DNA from 3 places in the Salinicoccus sp. RF5 genome. Region 1 is predicted to be linked to each of the others. Evidence: predicted binding sites of a transcription regulator. Region 1 holds the regulator's gene; each other region holds the start of a gene.
The links. The regulator Rex, encoded in region 1, represses fermentation and respiration genes when NADH is low (regulators of the CRP and FNR family bind a similar motif). The targets are predictions, from matches to a motif close to TTGTGAAATATTTCACAA.
Positions count from the first base shown of each region.

Region 2: a site for Rex is predicted at 3,353-3,370, ahead of ric (iron-sulfur cluster repair di-iron protein). Genes of this name have one in related genera too.
Region 3: a site for Rex is predicted at 2,722-2,739, ahead of LLU09_RS04160 (cytochrome ubiquinol oxidase subunit I). Genes of this name have one in related genera too.

Region 1 covers NZ_JAJGRC010000003.1:1,613-7,151, forward strand. Annotated here, with positions in the region: gene rimI (ribosomal protein S18-alanine N-acetyltransferase) at 1-153, shown strand, start outside; gene tsaD (tRNA (adenosine(37)-N6)-threonylcarbamoyltransferase complex transferase subunit TsaD) at 146-1,168, shown strand; gene LLU09_RS09240 (ABC-F family ATP-binding cassette domain-containing protein) at 1,462-3,375, opposite strand; gene LLU09_RS09245 (redox-sensing transcriptional repressor Rex) at 3,513-4,145, shown strand; gene LLU09_RS09250 (twin-arginine translocase TatA/TatE family subunit) at 4,186-4,419, shown strand; gene tatC (twin-arginine translocase subunit TatC) at 4,479-5,240, shown strand; gene LLU09_RS09260 (glycoside hydrolase family 32 protein) at 5,254-5,539, shown strand, end outside.
Region 2 covers NZ_JAJGRC010000001.1:853,149-858,687, reverse strand. Annotated here, with positions in the region: gene LLU09_RS12660 (pectate lyase-like adhesive domain-containing protein) at 1-2,325, shown strand, start outside; gene LLU09_RS04530 (PPK2 family polyphosphate kinase) at 2,379-3,242, opposite strand; gene ric (iron-sulfur cluster repair di-iron protein) at 3,451-4,143, shown strand; gene LLU09_RS04520 (hypothetical protein) at 4,188-4,364, opposite strand; gene LLU09_RS04515 (hypothetical protein) at 4,476-4,634, shown strand; gene LLU09_RS04510 (hypothetical protein) at 4,670-4,960, opposite strand; gene LLU09_RS04505 (hypothetical protein) at 5,087-5,440, opposite strand; gene LLU09_RS04500 (hypothetical protein) at 5,481-5,539, opposite strand, start outside.
Region 3 covers NZ_JAJGRC010000001.1:784,815-790,353, forward strand. Annotated here, with positions in the region: gene LLU09_RS04150 (potassium channel family protein) at 1-233, opposite strand, end outside; gene LLU09_RS04155 (cytochrome d ubiquinol oxidase subunit II) at 258-1,283, opposite strand; gene LLU09_RS04160 (cytochrome ubiquinol oxidase subunit I) at 1,280-2,635, opposite strand; gene LLU09_RS04165 (MFS transporter) at 2,785-4,080, opposite strand; gene ptsP (phosphoenolpyruvate--protein phosphotransferase) at 4,159-5,539, opposite strand, start outside.

The DNA.
Region 1 (5,539 bases):
TCTGCAGATATACTTTCATTGGAAGTGAGCATAGACAATCATAGGGCCATGAAGCTGTATGAAAAGGAAGGATTCCTCTATGGGGGAATACGGAAGGACTATTATGGACCGGGAAAGGATGCACATGTCATGTGGGTGAGCCTGAATGAATGAAGAAGTGATCATACTGAGCATTGAGACGAGCTGTGATGAAACAGCGTGCAGCATCGTGAAAAATGGGAATGAAATACTGTCGAATGTGGTCGTCAGCCAGATAGAAAGCCATAAGCGTTTCGGTGGTGTGGTACCGGAAGTGGCTTCAAGGCACCATGTTGAAACCATCACAGTAGTGATTGAGCAGGCGTTGGAGGAAGCAGAACTCCTCCCGTCAGACCTTTCCGCCGTAGCAGTAACGGAAGGGCCGGGATTGATCGGCGCATTGCTGGTCGGCATCAATGCCGCCAAGGCATTCAGTTTTGCACATGACCTGCCCCTCATTCCCGTACATCATATCGCAGGCCACATATATGCAAACCAGTTGGAGGAGGAACTTGAATTTCCCCTCATCTCCCTCATTGTTTCTGGAGGGCATACGGAGCTGATTTATATGAAGGATCACATGTCTTTCGAGGTCATCGGGGAAACAAGGGACGATGCAGTGGGTGAAGCATATGACAAGGTAGCGAGAGTCATCGGTCTGCCTTATCCTGGCGGCCCCCATATCGACCGTCTGAGCAGGGAAGGGGAAGATACTTTCAACTTTCCAAGACCCTACCTGGAACCGGACAGCTATGATTTCAGTTTCAGCGGACTGAAGTCCTCAGTCATCAACACACTTCACAATTACAGGCAGAAGGAACTTGCCATAGACAAGGCGGATGTGGCGAGAAGCTTCCAGGAGAGCGTCGTTGATGTGCTGACGAAAAAGACCATGATGGCTGTTGGAAACTACGGAGTGGACCACCTGATCATTGCAGGAGGCGTCGCCGCCAACAGTGGATTGAGGTCCCGCTTTGAAATGCTCTGCCAGGAGCAGGGAATAAAGCTCAGCATACCCCAGCTGAAGTATTGTACCGACAATGCAGCGATGATCGGCGCTGCAGCCTATCATCTCTATAATAATAATGCCTTCGGTACACTCGATCTGAATGGCAGGAACTTCATCGATATAGAAGAATACAGTATATAGAAAGCCATGTCCCTTGATTTTGGGACATGGCTTTCTTGTATCATCCTTGATTGTCAATACGGAACATTTGTTTTAAACAGCTTGTGGATAACTTGTTGATAAAAATGCGAAAAGCTGTTTAAACGTCGCGGGTACTGGGGATATAAATGTGCACAACTATGTGTATAACTTATTCCTCCTGTGGATGGACCGCTGCATTATGCAGTGCTGTGCACTTTCAGATGTGAATAAAAATGTGGTTAAGTCCATTTCCCGTCATCTCCATTAAAATGGAACCTGTGTTCGCAATAGGTTTATATCTCTTCCAGCTGTTCCTCCAATGCAGCCCATTCGATCATCAGTTCATCGAGCTGTGCCTTCTGGGCATTCAGCTGCTCATTGTACTCTGAAGCCTTCTCATAGTCCCCGTAAACTTCAGGTTCGGCAAGTTTTTGTTCGGTCGCTGCAATTTCCTCTTCGAGCGCCTGGATGCGTTCTTCCATCCTGCTTGTGCTGCGCTTCAGCTTCTGCATCTCGTTCCTTTTCTGCTTCTGCTGTTCATAATCCGTGCCGTTCGGCCCTTTGTCCTCCTGCTTCTCCACTTGGATTGCGAGGGAAGCCTGTTCTTCCTTCTTATGACGATAGTAGCTATAGTCCCCGTTGTAGGTCTGGAGATGCTGAAGATCCATCTCCACTATCTTGGTGGCGATGCGGTCGATGAAATACCGATCATGGGAGACGAATAGTATGGTGCCGGGGAAGTTCTGGAGCGCCTCCTCCAGCACTTCCTTGCTGTCGATGTCCAGGTGGTTGGTGGGCTCGTCAAGAATGAGCAGGTTATTCTTCTCAAGCATCAGTTTAGCCAGCTGGATGCGGGCTTTTTCCCCACCGCTCAGATCGTTGACACTCTTCATCACTTCATCCTGCGTAAACAGGAAACGCCCCAGCACTTTGCGGACATCACTTTCATTCATGTTCGGATATTCATGCCACAGTTCTTCGAGGACATTCCTGTTGGAGGTGAATTCGGCCTGCTTCTGGTCATAGTAGCCGATGGAGACATTCGTGCCGTAGATGATTTCTCCCGCATGACGGGGCAGTTTCTTCGCAATGGTTTTGACGAGCGTGGATTTTCCGATACCATTCGGACCGATGATCGCCAGACGGTCCCCCTTATCGACGTTCAGGGTGATGCCGCTGTTCAGCGTCTCTTCATATCCGATGTCGAGGCTCTTGATACGGAGGACATCGTTTCCACTCTCCCTTTTTATATCGAAGGAGAAACGTGCACTTTTTCTGTCGATCTGCGGCGTATCCATCCGGTCCATCTGCTCAAGCTTCTTGCGGCGGCTTTTTGCCATATTGCTCGTCGAAGCCCGTGCGATGTTCTTTTCGACGAAGGTTTCGAGCTGTTTGATCTCCTTCTGCTGATGTTCGTAGGCTTTCATGCGAAGGCTGTAGTTCTTTTCCTTTTCCTTCACGTACTTTGTATAGTTCGAGTGATAGAGTGTCCCACGGTTCATCTCCACTTCAAAGATCTTATCGACCGTGCGGTCGAGGAAGTAGCGGTCATGGCTGATGATTGCGATTGCACCTGTAAAACTGTTCAGGTACTGTTCAAGCCAAGCCACGGTGTCCATGTCCAGGTGGTTGGTCGGTTCATCGAGAAGGAGCAGGTCCGGCTTTGACAGCAGCATCTGGCCCAGGGCGAGGCGTGTCTTCTGGCCGCCCGAGAATGCATCGACGTTGCGGTCGAGGTCGTCCTTGGTGAAATTGAGTCCGGTGATGACCGTCTTGATCTGTGCATCGATCGTGTACCCTCCCTGGGACTCGAATGAATTCTGCAGGGTATCATAACGTTCCACCTGCTCGCTGTAGGCAGGATCGTCGTAGTCATGTTCTGCCAGCCAAGTCGTTACTTTCTGCATCTCCTCCTGGATGTGGAGCAGGTGCGAGAACGGCCGCATCATTTCATCCTGCACAGTCTGGGAGGATTCCAGTGTCATCTGCTGGGTCAGGTAGCCGATGGAGATGCCTTTCGGAGTGGTGATCTGCCCCTCATCAAGCCCAAGTTCGCCTGCCATCATTTTCATGAGCGTGGTCTTTCCGGCACCGTTCTTCCCCACGATGCCGACGGTTTCGCCCTTTTTTATTTCAAGATTTATATTTTCAAAAATCATGTCTGTACCGAATGATTTCTTTACATTTCCCAACTGCATCACTATCATATTCATTACCTCACTTTCTTCAAGTCTACAATAAATAAATAAAAAAAACGATGAAATTAAACGACGTTGACTACACTATGAAAATCGAGATATGCTATAATATATCAACAGAGTGTAATAAACGAGGTGTGGGACATTTGAACAGTAAAAAGAAAATCCCAAATGCAACTATGAAACGTCTCCCTTTATACTATAGATTTTTTAAGAACGCTGAAAAATCCGGTGTGGACAGAGTCTCATCCAGAGAGATCAGTGAGGCATTGGATATTGACTCTGCCACTATAAGGCGAGACTTCTCCTATTTTGGGGAGCTTGGTAGAAAAGGGTACGGCTACAATGTCAAAAGCCTTCTGAACTTCTTCATGGAACACATCCAGGGGAATGAAGTGAAGAATGTTGCGATCATTGGTGCCGGCAATCTGGGCAGCGCGTTATTAAACTACAAATTCAGTAATATAAATGATAGAATGAACGTAGTTGCCGCCTTTGACAGCAATGATGAAATTGTTGGAACATCCATCAACGATACATTAGTATATCATCCAGATGAACTTGAAGATATGGTCAGTAGACATAACATAGACGTTGCGATACTCACCCTGCCGGCAGAGGTCAGCCAGGCGATGGCTGAACGGCTTGTAGATGCGGGCATCAAGGGTATACTCAACTTCACGCCTATCAGATTGGACGTAAATGATGGAATCTATGTACACAATATAGATTTGAGTGTTGAATTGCAGGCGCTATTCTTTTATATGAAACATATCTAGGAGGGGTAATATGCTTGAAATGTTTATGCCGGGGACACTTATGGCAGTAGGGCCGACAAGTATGATTGTAATCGCTGTGGTAGCATTGATCATATTCGGACCCAAGAAGCTTCCTCAGTTCGGACGCGCAATGGGCTCCACTTTAAAGGAATTTAAAGACGCAACCAAGGGCCTTGCTACGGATGATGATGACGAAGAAGAACTCGAGAGAAAAAAGCAGCCGAAGAAAATTGAAGCGGTTGAAGTTGAAAAAGCTGAAGAAACAAAAGTATAAAGATTTGGAGGTGGCGAAAGCCACCTTTTTTTAAAGAGTTTAAAGAGGTGAAAAGTAAGATGACAGACTCGGAAAAAAAAGAATTTACCGAGCACCTGGAAGAGTTGAGGAAGCGTCTGCTCATTGTCATGTATTTCTTTGTCGGCGCGTTGATTATAGGGTTTTTCCTCTCCAAGCCACTGATATACCAGATGCAGAATGCCCCATGGGCAGAGTCGATCCAAATGCACGCATTCCAGGTCACGGACCCGTTGAAGATCTATCTGCTCGTGATCGTCATAATCGGTCTTGTAGTGGTGTTGCCGGTCATCATGTATCAGCTTTGGGCATTTGTGGCACCGGGGTTGTATGGCAATGAACGGAAGTTGACGCTGAGCTACATCCCGATCGTCATGATCCTCATGCTGATCGGCATGGCTTTCGGCTACTTCGTTCTCGTACCCTATATCATCCAGTTCACTTTCGATCTTTCGGAAGACATGGGGATCGAGACGACCATCGGCATCAACCAGTATTTCGGGTTCCTCTTCAGGACGGTCCTGCCATTCGGCGTCATCTTCCAGATGCCGATCCTGGTGCTTTTCCTGACACAGCTTGGCCTGTTGACGCCGATGTTCCTCAAGAAGAACAGAAAGTATGCCTATTTCATCCTTCTGGTGATTGCGGCGCTCATTGCCCCGCCAGATCTGATGACGCATATCATGCTGACGATACCAATGATCGTACTATACGAAATCAGCATATACATCTCAAAAATCGGCTATCGGAGGCATTTGAAGGCAGAACAGAAGGCAATAGAAGAATCTTTGGATTCCGACTAGGGAGGTATTCAGGGTGAAATTCGATTCGAACACTGAAGCGTTTAAAACGTTGGGAGAAGCGGACAATGACTCATTGAATGAACGGCTTGAACAGGCACAGGATGACCAGTGGAGGCAGAAATACCATGTACAGCCCATTGCCGGCAGCATGAATTCGATTGCCGGATTCGTCCACCACGAGGGTATGTACCATATCTTCTATCAATGGTCCCCCTTTGCCGACAAAAGAACGAGATGCCTATATCATGTGACTTCGGGTGACCTTGTTTATTTTGAGAACAGGGGAATAGTAAAGATGT
Region 2 (5,539 bases), on a different contig from region 1:
AAGGCGGAGCATGAAGAACTAGAGGCAGAGTTGGTCGATACGTGTGAACCTGCGGTACCTGCTGAAGAGGTGGAAGGTACGGAAGCGGAAGGTTCTGTCGAAGAAGAGACGATGGAGGAAGATTCGGATGCATCCATTGAGGAAGGTGAGAAGGAGGGGGCAGAGAAATCTGCTGAGGAAACTTCTCTTGATGAAGAATCTGAGGAAGCGCCTGCCGAGGAGAGTCCCGAAGAATCAGAGATGATTGAGGAGCCTGTAGTAGAAGAATCTTATGAAGCCGTGCTGGAAGAGGACGGGCCGGCAGAAGAGGTGGTTTCATCAGAGGAACCAATTGAGGAAGAAGAGGAAGAATTGGAAAGTGAAGAAGCGGCTCCAAATGCGAAGGAGCCGGATGTAGAGGAAAAAGAAGAGGTCAAATCCGAAGGTGATGCCGATAAGGAAACGGACATCGCCAAGGAAAAAGTTGCTGATAAACACGAACGGACGGAAGAAGCGGATTCGATAGAAGAAGCTTCGGAAGAAAATGAAGAAGAGACAGAGGAAGTATTGAAAGAAAATAGTGTCGAGTCTGAGAATAGGATGGCCCGATTTTCGATGGCAACAGTGCAGGGAGTGTCAGAAGAGAGTGAATTGCCAATTGAAGAAATACAAGCTGGAACAGCAAATGTCTCTAGCTATTCTGGTTTCAAAAAAGCTTTGGAAAATGAGAACGTAGAAAAAATCATTCTAAATAGTGATTTTAATAAAAGCGAAGTGTCTGGTGCTGTCGAGATAAAGGTTAATTCAACTTCAACCCAGAAAATTATAGAGGGTAAGGGGCATGCGCTAAACATTGGTAATGACACACTGGTGATTGAGGACAGAGTCATAAGCATGAACATCATGAATATAGACATCTTCTCAACTAACAGAGCTAAAGATCAGGGGTTTATCAGGAAAAAAGATACCCGCATGGATCTCAGACTGGAGAATATCAGGTTCAACAAGAATCAAAGTGATTCATTGGGCATGTTTGGCTCAAGTTGGGAAAGCGATGTACATTTCTATGGTGAGAATGAAATAAATACAGGCAGTGACTATAGCATGGCGTTTCGCAGAGTAATCATTCATGAGAGAGCACACCTGGACTTACATCATTATGGCGGCAAGCCTGCTTTTTTGTTCAATAGAGATAAGACTTCTTCGGGGGAGTACGGTTTCAAAGTCGAAAAGTTCTCCATTTTGGAAGTTGAATCCGAAGGCGCTGTTATAAAGACTGATTTATCTAGAAACAATGATATAAAATTTAATGTTGATCAGGGAAGTGAAGTCAACCTTATAGGTTCAGGTTCAGTAGTATTTGACTTGAACACCAAAATGGATTTTAATATCAATAGTCCAAGAAATATTGATATCATTAACGATAGGGCAAATACAAGGTTATTTAAAAAGTGGAATGATGTCACTTTTAGCATGGAAAACACTAAGCTGAGTGGGTGGCATCTTAAGAATATGGAAGATAAACCATCCAAGATATCTCCGCCAATTGAAAAAGGTGGATTTACTTTTAGTACGACATGGCTATTATTAGTTATCCCCCTTTGGGAAAGTACAGTGGTAGGACAGATGAGACCTAGTATAGATACTCGAAAATTTGAAGAAGATTTCCCTCCAGACATGAGACGTATGGTTTTTGAAAGGGAAGTAATCCAATCATTGAAAATAGAGGAAATTTTGGATACGAACACCAAAATTTCCGGCACTACCGTACCTCATGCTGAGGTAACGATAGCCGATGTTGTGGGAATTACACTTACAAAAACAAAGGCTGACATCGACGGCAAGTTCACCTTCAATTTGGATGAGAGATTCGAAGCGGGTACAGTTTTGAGGTTCGACGCAAAACTCGATAATGCCGCTTCTGAAACGGTTGAAAAGACTGTAATTGGCAACCGGCTGGAGTTTGGTCATGTATCTACAAGTATCCCTTTTAACACAACTGAAATTAAAGATGAAGAGATGAAAATCTATAGACAAAATGACAATCCCGGTATTGAAATAGTGGAGACAAGGGAAGATAGAGGTTGGAAACTGAGTGTCGAGGCAACAACACCACTGACCAATGAAAATCAGGATACGTTAGAGAATGCCTTGTACTATTTCAGTGCGGGGAGCGAACCTGAACTGATTGAAGGGACACCTGTCCCTGTAGCGCGTGGCATGACAAGTGAAACAATAGAATGGGTGCCGGATGAAGGTATCCTACTCAAACTGAACCCGATCCGTGCTGCGGCGGACACAGAATATAAGACAACCATCAAATGGATATTGTCGGATGGGCCCTAGTAGAACCAAAAATCCCCTGGAGAAACTTTCTCCAGGGGATTTTGCTTATAATTCTATTCACTTTCAAGCTTCTCTATATACTCCTCGAGTTTCTCTTTCTCCTCACCGGTCATTTCCGGGAACTTCGGATCGAGCTTCTCCATCAGGTCGATCATTGCTTCATTGACGAGCCGGCGTGTATGCCATTCGTCATCGGCCGGCAGGACATACCAAGGGGAATATTCGGTGGATGTTTCATTCAGCATATCCTGGAAGACTTCCTGATACTTATCCCAGTATTGCCTTTCCTCGACATCAGAGAAGGAGAATTCGTGTTGTTTATCAGGGTCCTTCATGCGTTCGAGCAGTCGTCTTTTCTGTTCGTCCTTCGACATGTTGAAGAAGAACTTCACGATGTGGATGTTGTTGTCATGAAGGTATTTCTCATAGTTTTTGATCTGTTCGTACCGCATGGGCCAGATGGACTCCTCATCGACACCTGCCGGGTAGTCTCCATCGAGCAGCACATTGTCGTGCACGCGTGGAGCGATGACCTCCTCATAATGGGAACGGTTCAAAATGCCGACTTCGCCGCGGGCGGGGAGTGCGGGCATCATGCGCCATAGGTAGTCATGCTTCTGTTCCACTTCGGTCGGCTTGCCGAAGGTGGTGACCTTGAGCCCCTGCGGATTCAGGTTGGAGAAGATGTAGCTGATCGATTCATCCTTCCCGGCGGCATCGAGTGCCTGCAGGACGACGAGTATACCGTGTTTCTCCTCGGCATTCAGCTTCTGATGGAGAAGCTGCAGCCGGTCGACGAGCGGCGGAATGACTTCGTCCCTTATCTTTTCATTTTCATCCGTCTTTCCTTCTGTAGTGGGTATTTCAGTGAGATCTATCTTCTTGTCTCCAGTCAATCTGTAGTCATCTATATTCATTAGAATGCTCCTTTGTCTTTTTTATAAAAATGTACCCCGACTCCGTCTGTCTAAACACGGAGACGGGGAGTGGGCAGGTCTTTCATTCCCGGATAAAGCGCTGTCACTAAATGTTCAATACTTCACATTGAGAAATGGTTCATATAGGTGTGCAGTGTGTTATATTAAACATGTATTTAAAATGTATGTTTAAAACAGGAGGGTTAATATGACTACAGTAAACCGTGAAATGTGGGTCAGTGAAATCGTCAAAGACATCCCGAAGAGTGCAGATATATTCAGGAAAAATAGAATCGACTACTGTTGTGGCGGCAAGATGCCGATATCCCAGGCAGTGGAAGAGCGTGGGCTCGACCTCGAAGGCATGATTGAAGAGATCAACAGTATCGAGCAGCATGAAGAGGCCGGCATCCAGCCGAAGTATTTGGATGAGAAGGGGATCGTGAAGTTCATCCAGAACAGGTACCATCAGGAGCTGATGGACGAGTTCGCCGCCCTGACACCATACGTGACGAAGCTCGCCCGCAAGCATGGATCGAACGAACCGCATCTGGTGAGAATCCAGGAGCTGTATCGCACACTGAAGCATGAAATGGTCGAGCATACGGAGGACGAGGATCAGAATGTATTCCCGATGATCATCGAATTCATGGAGCACCCGACACCTGAACTGGCCGAAAAAGTGCGGCCGCATGTGAGCGAACTCGAAGGGGAGCATGAAGCTGTGGGAGATATTCTGAAGGAGATCCGTGACATTACAGACGACTTTACGCCGCACGCGAATGCATGCGGCACGTACAGGCTGGTATACGCACGGCTCGAGAAACTTGAAAAGGACACATTCGATCATGTCCATCTGGAAAATCACGAACTGTTCGAACGGGTCAGAAGAGCAATCTAAGGGGTATAAAAAATCTCGGGAGACCGCTCCCGAGATTTTTGTGTTCATTGGCTTTTTTGGAATCTGGTGGTGCTTGCGAACAGCAGGATGAATGCCAGGATGACGCAGACGACCCAGTAGCCGATGTCATTTGCAGCAAGTATGATGGCGATGATGCTGAGAAGGAAGGATAGCGCAAAGCCGAGGAGGACTTTCTTGTCCCCGAATAATTTTTTGTTCATGGGATGTCCTTTCATGGATGGTGGTTTTCTTCTATATTTTAACATAATCTTCTGAAATCTGTTTTTTGGATGGCGGAGGAAAGGGTATAATGAATCAAAGGGGGTATGAGGATGCACCGGAACTATAATGGACCGGATGGCTACGTTGGGACGCATGCGCACAATGATTATGTGCCTTCAAGGCTTGAAATCCAGAGGCACCCTGAGGGCTTCATCGAATTTGGGCTCTGGATGGTGGGCACGTTCATTAAACACCTGTTCATACGCTAGAAAAAAGAAATCACAACCGGATCCGGTTGTGATTTCTACTGTTCTGTGGTCTTCCTTTGACGAAGATAGGAAAATAAAACGCTGAGTGTGGCTGAGAACAAAAGTATCCAGAAAGGGCCGGAATCCGGATTGAGACCGAATCGGGAATCCCCGCCGAGCTGGGTCAGTATAAGTATGAGTGATATGAAGTACAATTCGAAAATCAGTACATTATGCCACGATTCCTCCTGTTCCCTCCCTGTCTTCTTCCGGTCCATGTGGCCGAATATGCTGCCCGCGATTGCCAAAATGATCATTACGGCAACTAGGATGACAATTGTTCGCATGTTCGAGTAGGGCAGGAGGGGAAACTGGTCGAGAATGATGGTGACTGAAAAAATGATGACTACAAATGCTGAAAGTATCTTTTGAATCGTGATGTTCTCATCCCCTTTGTTGGATAGTATGCGATGCTAGTCCAGCTGCCTACGAGCGCGTTGGCCCGCCTCATATGTCCCGTAGATTTTTATGAATGCTCCAATGGCTGCAAACCAGAACCCTTCACTGGCGAAGTCCAGACCGATCGAAGACTCACCGCCGATCAGATTCAGGAATGTGATAAAGCCGAATATGCACAAATAATAGTTCAGTTCCTCCATCCATGAATCTGTCTTCTCTTCCTCCGAGTCTCCATCATTGAGCTTTGTGACCATATAGAGCAGCGCAATAATACATAACGCATTGATCAGCTGCGTCTGCCATGTGGCAAAGGGGAGTTGCGGAAACTGGTCCATGACGAACGCAAATCCGATAAGACCATAGCCCATAATCTGTAGCGGTCGAACCTTGTTGATAGACGTTGCCTCCTTATTCCTCTTCCATTTTGCGGTAGCGTCTTACTCTTATTTCTCCTAACACGATGTTAA
Region 3 (5,539 bases), on a different contig from region 1:
ATGTTGTCGCCGATCGCCACGATGACATTGTCGAAGTTGCCGAGGCCGAGGTCCTTCAGCACCGTTTCGTCAGTCGTATCGCCGATGACCGCCTGGGTTGCGATGTCTATGAACTCATTGACGCGGTTCTCATCAGCGTCGACCGCCAGAACATCCATTTCAAGCACTCTGAGTTCACGGACGATGCTCCCCCCGAACCGGCCGAGCCCGATGACTGCATAATCTTTATTCATCTTATCACCTGTCCATCCTCAATGTTAGTACTTGCTGTTGTCCTTTCCCTGTACATACTCCTTGTCGAACAGGAACAGTCTCATGAGAAGGACAAGACTTGGCACCAATAATAGTAAACCTAAAATGAAGACGACTGTCAAACTGAAAGCCATGCTTTCATTGACGACGGCCGTATTGATGTCCACATACGGATAAAGGATGTAGGGCAGCTTGCTGATGCCATATCCGTAGAAGGCAAAGGCAAACTGCAGCATGATCATGATGAATGCAAGTCCGAATGCGCGCTTCCTCCAGATCAGGAATACTGCAACGCCCATGGAGGCAAGACTCAGTCCGAACAGGTACCAGTAATCCTGGGCACGCAGGAAGTGTTCATAGTTGTGTTCCCGGAGTCCCAGGAAGACGAACTGTGAAATGAACAGCATCGGCAACGTCCATATGAGGAACCATCTGCGCACAAGATGCAGTGCCTGAGAATCCTGAGCCCGCGCTGCATAGAATGTCAGGAAGCCGCTGGAGACATAGAGGACTGTGATGATGGCCAGGAATACGACCGACCACCCATAGGTGCTGAACAGCAGTTCCTCGAGCTGCAGCTGGATGCCGTCCCCCTCCTCCACGATATAGCCCCCCTCCGATATGACAAGGGCCATGGAAAGCGAGGCTGGTATCAGCAGGCCAGTGCCTCCGTAGAGGAATGTCCAGGACAGTTTCGGCTCCTTGTTGTAGGAGTTGAAGGCATAGTAGCTGCCCCGTATCGCAAGCAATATCAGTGCGATGCTTCCGGGAATCAGCAGTGTCGTCCCATAGTAGTAGGCCGTATCCGGATAGAAACCGACGATGCCGACGAAGAAGAAGACGAAGAAGACATTCGTCACTTCCCACACGGGACTCAGGTAGCGCTGGATGATCGGGCTGATGACGTTGTCATCCCCTGTAAGCTTCGAGTAGAAGTTGAAGAAGCCGGCACCGAAGTCGATCGATGCCACGATGATATATCCATAAAGGAATGTCCATAGTACAGTCACTCCGATGATTTCATAATTCATGGCAGCCGACCTCCTTTGTAGTCCTCACCGTACATTTCAAGCCGTTCCGTATCGGCACTCTTGCCCTGGAACATCTTGAGCAGTACATAGATGCATGTGACGCCGAGCACTGCATAGAGCAGTACGAATGCGATGAGTGTCAGACCAAGGCCGTCGGCGTTCGTCACAGCCTCAGACACCCGCATATAGCCGCGCAGAATCCATGGCTGTCGTCCCATCTCTGCCAGGAACCATCCGGATTCTATTGCCGCCATCGACAACGGTCCGGTCAGTACATAGGCGTACAGGAGCGCCGGATGATGTTCATCGAATTTCGAGAACTTCGCCAGGAAGTAAATGAGGGCCACGGTCAGCCCGTACATTCCGAAGAACACCATCATGTCGAAGAAGTAGTGGATGATCAGCGGCGGATGTTCATCCTCCGGTATGTCGTTCAGGCCGGTCACCTCAGTATCGAAGGAGTTTCCGGCGAGAAAACTGAGCACACTCGGTATCTTGATTGCGTAGCTGACTTCCTGGGTCTCCTCATCGAGCACCCCGAAAAGGACCAGATCCGCATTATCTTCGGTCTCAAAGTGCCATTCCATCGCCGCCAGCTTCTCAGGCTGATGCTCATGCAGGAATTTTGCCGAAAGGTCCCCGGCGAGCACTGTCAGGGATGCCATGACCAGTCCGAGCACCATCATGACCTTAAGGCCCTTCTTATGATATTCCCTGTCCTCCTTGAACTTGGAACGCAGCAGCTTGAAGGCACCGATTGAAGCGATGATGAATACCGCCGTCATGTATGCCGTCACTACAACGTGGAATATCCTCACCCAGCTGGAAGGGTTGAACATTGCTGCAAGCGGGTCCACATTGACCAGCGCGCCATCTACAAGATCGAACCCTGCCGGCGTATTCATGAACGAGTTGACTGTCGTGATGAACACGGCGGACAAAGTCGAGCCGATGACGATCGGTATGTTGAGCAGCCAGTGATGCCATGGGTTTTTGAAACGGTCCCATGTATAAAGGAATATGCCGAGGAATATCGCCTCGAAGAAGAAGGCGAATGTTTCCATGAACAGCGGCAGTGCGATGATCTGTCCGCCGAGCCGCATGAAATCCGGCCATATCAGGGACAGTTGGAGCCCGATGATGGTCCCAGTCACGACGCCGACAGCGACAGTCACGGTATAACCTTTCGCTATCCTTCTTGCCATGGTCAAGTACATGGCATCCTTATTACGCAGTCCCAGAAATTCCAGAACCATGAAGACAATCGGTATCCCGACACCGATCGTCGCAAAAATTATATGGAATCCCAGAGTGGATGCAGTCAGTACACGACCAATGATTACCTCATCCATTCGATCACCTCTCAATTAATGTATCCTGAATATACGACGGATTGCCCCTCTATGGCATTCAAGATCATGATGAATTCATGACAATTTTGTGAAATAATTATCATTCTCAATTTATTATTCTATCGTATCATGCCCTGAATTACAATTATTTAAACCGGCGATCGATCCTCCTTGACCTTAAGATGGAACAGTATTCCAATCACGATCATGACGATGAGGCTCGTGATCGCCATGCGGGATGCCAGCACCCCATAATCCGCCAGCATCAGTGTGATAGAGCCATATATGAAGGGGCCTATGACAGCACTCATTTTTGCGCTGAAGGCGAACAGGCCGAAGAACTGCCCTTCTTTTCCTTCAGGGGAAAGCTCTATGATCATCGTCCGGCTCACCACCCAGGTCGATCCCATTGCCACACCGAAGAGCGAAGCTGCGATCCAGAAAGTCCACATCGGCAGCGGTATGGCTGCTATCGCCACCGCAACCGCCAGCAACACGGCGATGATTACGAAAGTGCGCTTCGAACCGAACCCCCTATTGATGAAGCTGAATACGATTGCCCCGATGATGCTGAACAGTGTCGCCACCATGAAGATGATGAGGAATGTGCCGGGAGCGAATCCCACTACCGTCGTGGCATAGGGCTGCATCATCGCAATGGCCGTGGCCAGTGCGTCGTTGACGAAGAAATAGGCGATCATGAAATAGAATATGGATGGATACGCCCGCGCTTCGACGAATGTCCTGTAGATGTCACGGTATCCCTTCAAAAAGGCCTGCTTCGGCTTCTGTTCCGAAGGCGGATCCCTGTTGATGAAGAAAAGCGGCAGCGCGAATACGAGGAAGAGCAGGCCGGACAGCCAGAATGTATGGTGCACCGCCCGATCTCCGATGATCAGGAGGACCGAGAAGATGCCGAACAGGGTACCCATATACCCGAGCGCTACCCCATAGCCCGAAATGAGGGGGATTTCCTTTTTGTTCCCCAGTCCTGAGAGCATGGCGTCATAGAAGACGTTGCCCGAGTTGAAGGCGAACTTTGCGGCGACGAAGAACAATATGGTCAGCACAAGCCCGTTCGGCAGTCCGAACCACCTTCCTGTGTCCATGCCGCCGAATATCCCCATGCCTACAGAAGCGGTGACGCACAGCAGCGTAAATATGATGACATACCGCCTGCGCCTGCCCGTCCGGTCCATCGTCACCCCGTACAGGGGGGCAAATGCAATCAGCAGTATCGCCGCAACGGCATTCGCATAGGCGATGATGGTGGATGCTATCTGTTCGAGCCGCGGGTTGGTCCCCACCATCTCGGTAATATACTGGGGGAAGAACAGGGTGACGATGTTGGCGCTGAATATGGTGTTGGCAAAATCATAGAGTGCGAAAGCAAGAATCGGCAGCGTAAGATAGAGTTCCATCGGACGGCGCACAGTTTCCTTCATCATCTGATCCTCCTCAGCCCTTTTCTGCAATCATGACGGCAAAAAACACGCACGGATGCATCCGTGCGTGTGATGTTTCTATATCTTGCCTGTATATTCCTCAACCAGTGCAAGCACTTCTTCCGAATCCTTGCATTCGATTGCGGATGCGGCCAGACGTTCCATATCCGTCTTCTTGAGTTGGGAAATCTGCTTACGCGCCTTGAGTACTGAAGATGCGCTCATGGAGAACTCATCGAGTCCGAGCCCAAGAAGCAGTGGCACAGCCTGTTCATCGCCGGCCATCTCTCCGCACATGCCGGCCCATTTGCCTTCCTTGTGAGCTGCATCAATGACCATCTTGATGAGTCTGAGAAGTGCAGGATGGTGCGGCTGGTACAGATAGCTTACGGACTCGTTCATCCGGTCTGCAGCCATAGTGTACTGGATCAGGTCATTCGTTCCGATGGAGAAGAAGTCCACCACTTTCGCAAACTGGTCTGCGAGGATTGCCGCTGAAGGGATTTCGACCATGATACCGACTTCGATATCCTCTTTGATCTTCTCACCTTCATCGACGAGCTTGTCCTTCTCTTCGATCAGCAGTGCCTTCGCACGGTTGAATTCATCTATGGTAGCAATCATCGGGAACATGATCTTCAGGTTGCCATGCTGGCTCGCACGGAGCAGTGCACGCAGCTGTGTCCTGAACAGATCCGGATTATCTAGCGTCATGCGCACGGCGCGGTGGCCGAGGAAAGGATTCATTTCCTTCGGCAGATCCAGGTAAGGCAGTTCCTTGTCTCCGCCGACATCCAGTGTACGTACGACGACCGGCTTGTCATCCATGTCCTCGAGCACCTTCTTGTAGGCTTCGTACTGTTCCTCTTCAGTCGGCAGCTCATTCCGGCCCATATAGAGGAACTCGGTACGGTAGAGGCCGATGCCTTCGGCGCCGTTCGATTTCACGCCGTCCAGGTCGTCCGGCGTACCGATGTTCGCAGCGAGCTCCACAGCGATGCCGTCCATCGTTTCGGATGGTTCATCTACAAGCTTCTGCAGTTCCGCCTTCTCTTCCTGTACACGTGCTTCCTTGTCCTTATAGACCAGGACTTCCTCTTCAGTCGGATTGACGATGACTTCCCCTGCGCTGCCATCCACGATGATATCATCGCCGACTTTCGCAACAGCCGTTATCTCCTTCGTTCCGACGACAGCCGGTATCTCGAGGGAACGGGACATGATTGCAGAGTGGGACGTACGTCCGCCCACATTCGTCACAAAACCTTTGACGAAATTCTTATCCAGCTGGGCTGTGTCCGAAGGCGTCAGATCTTCTGCAACAATCACAACAGGTGTATCGATCTTACTCGGGTCAGGCAGTTCCTTTCCGAGCATATGGGCGAGGACGCGCTTGGATACATCTTTGATATCCGCCGCCCGTTCCTTCATGTATTCATTCTCCATATTCTCGAAGATT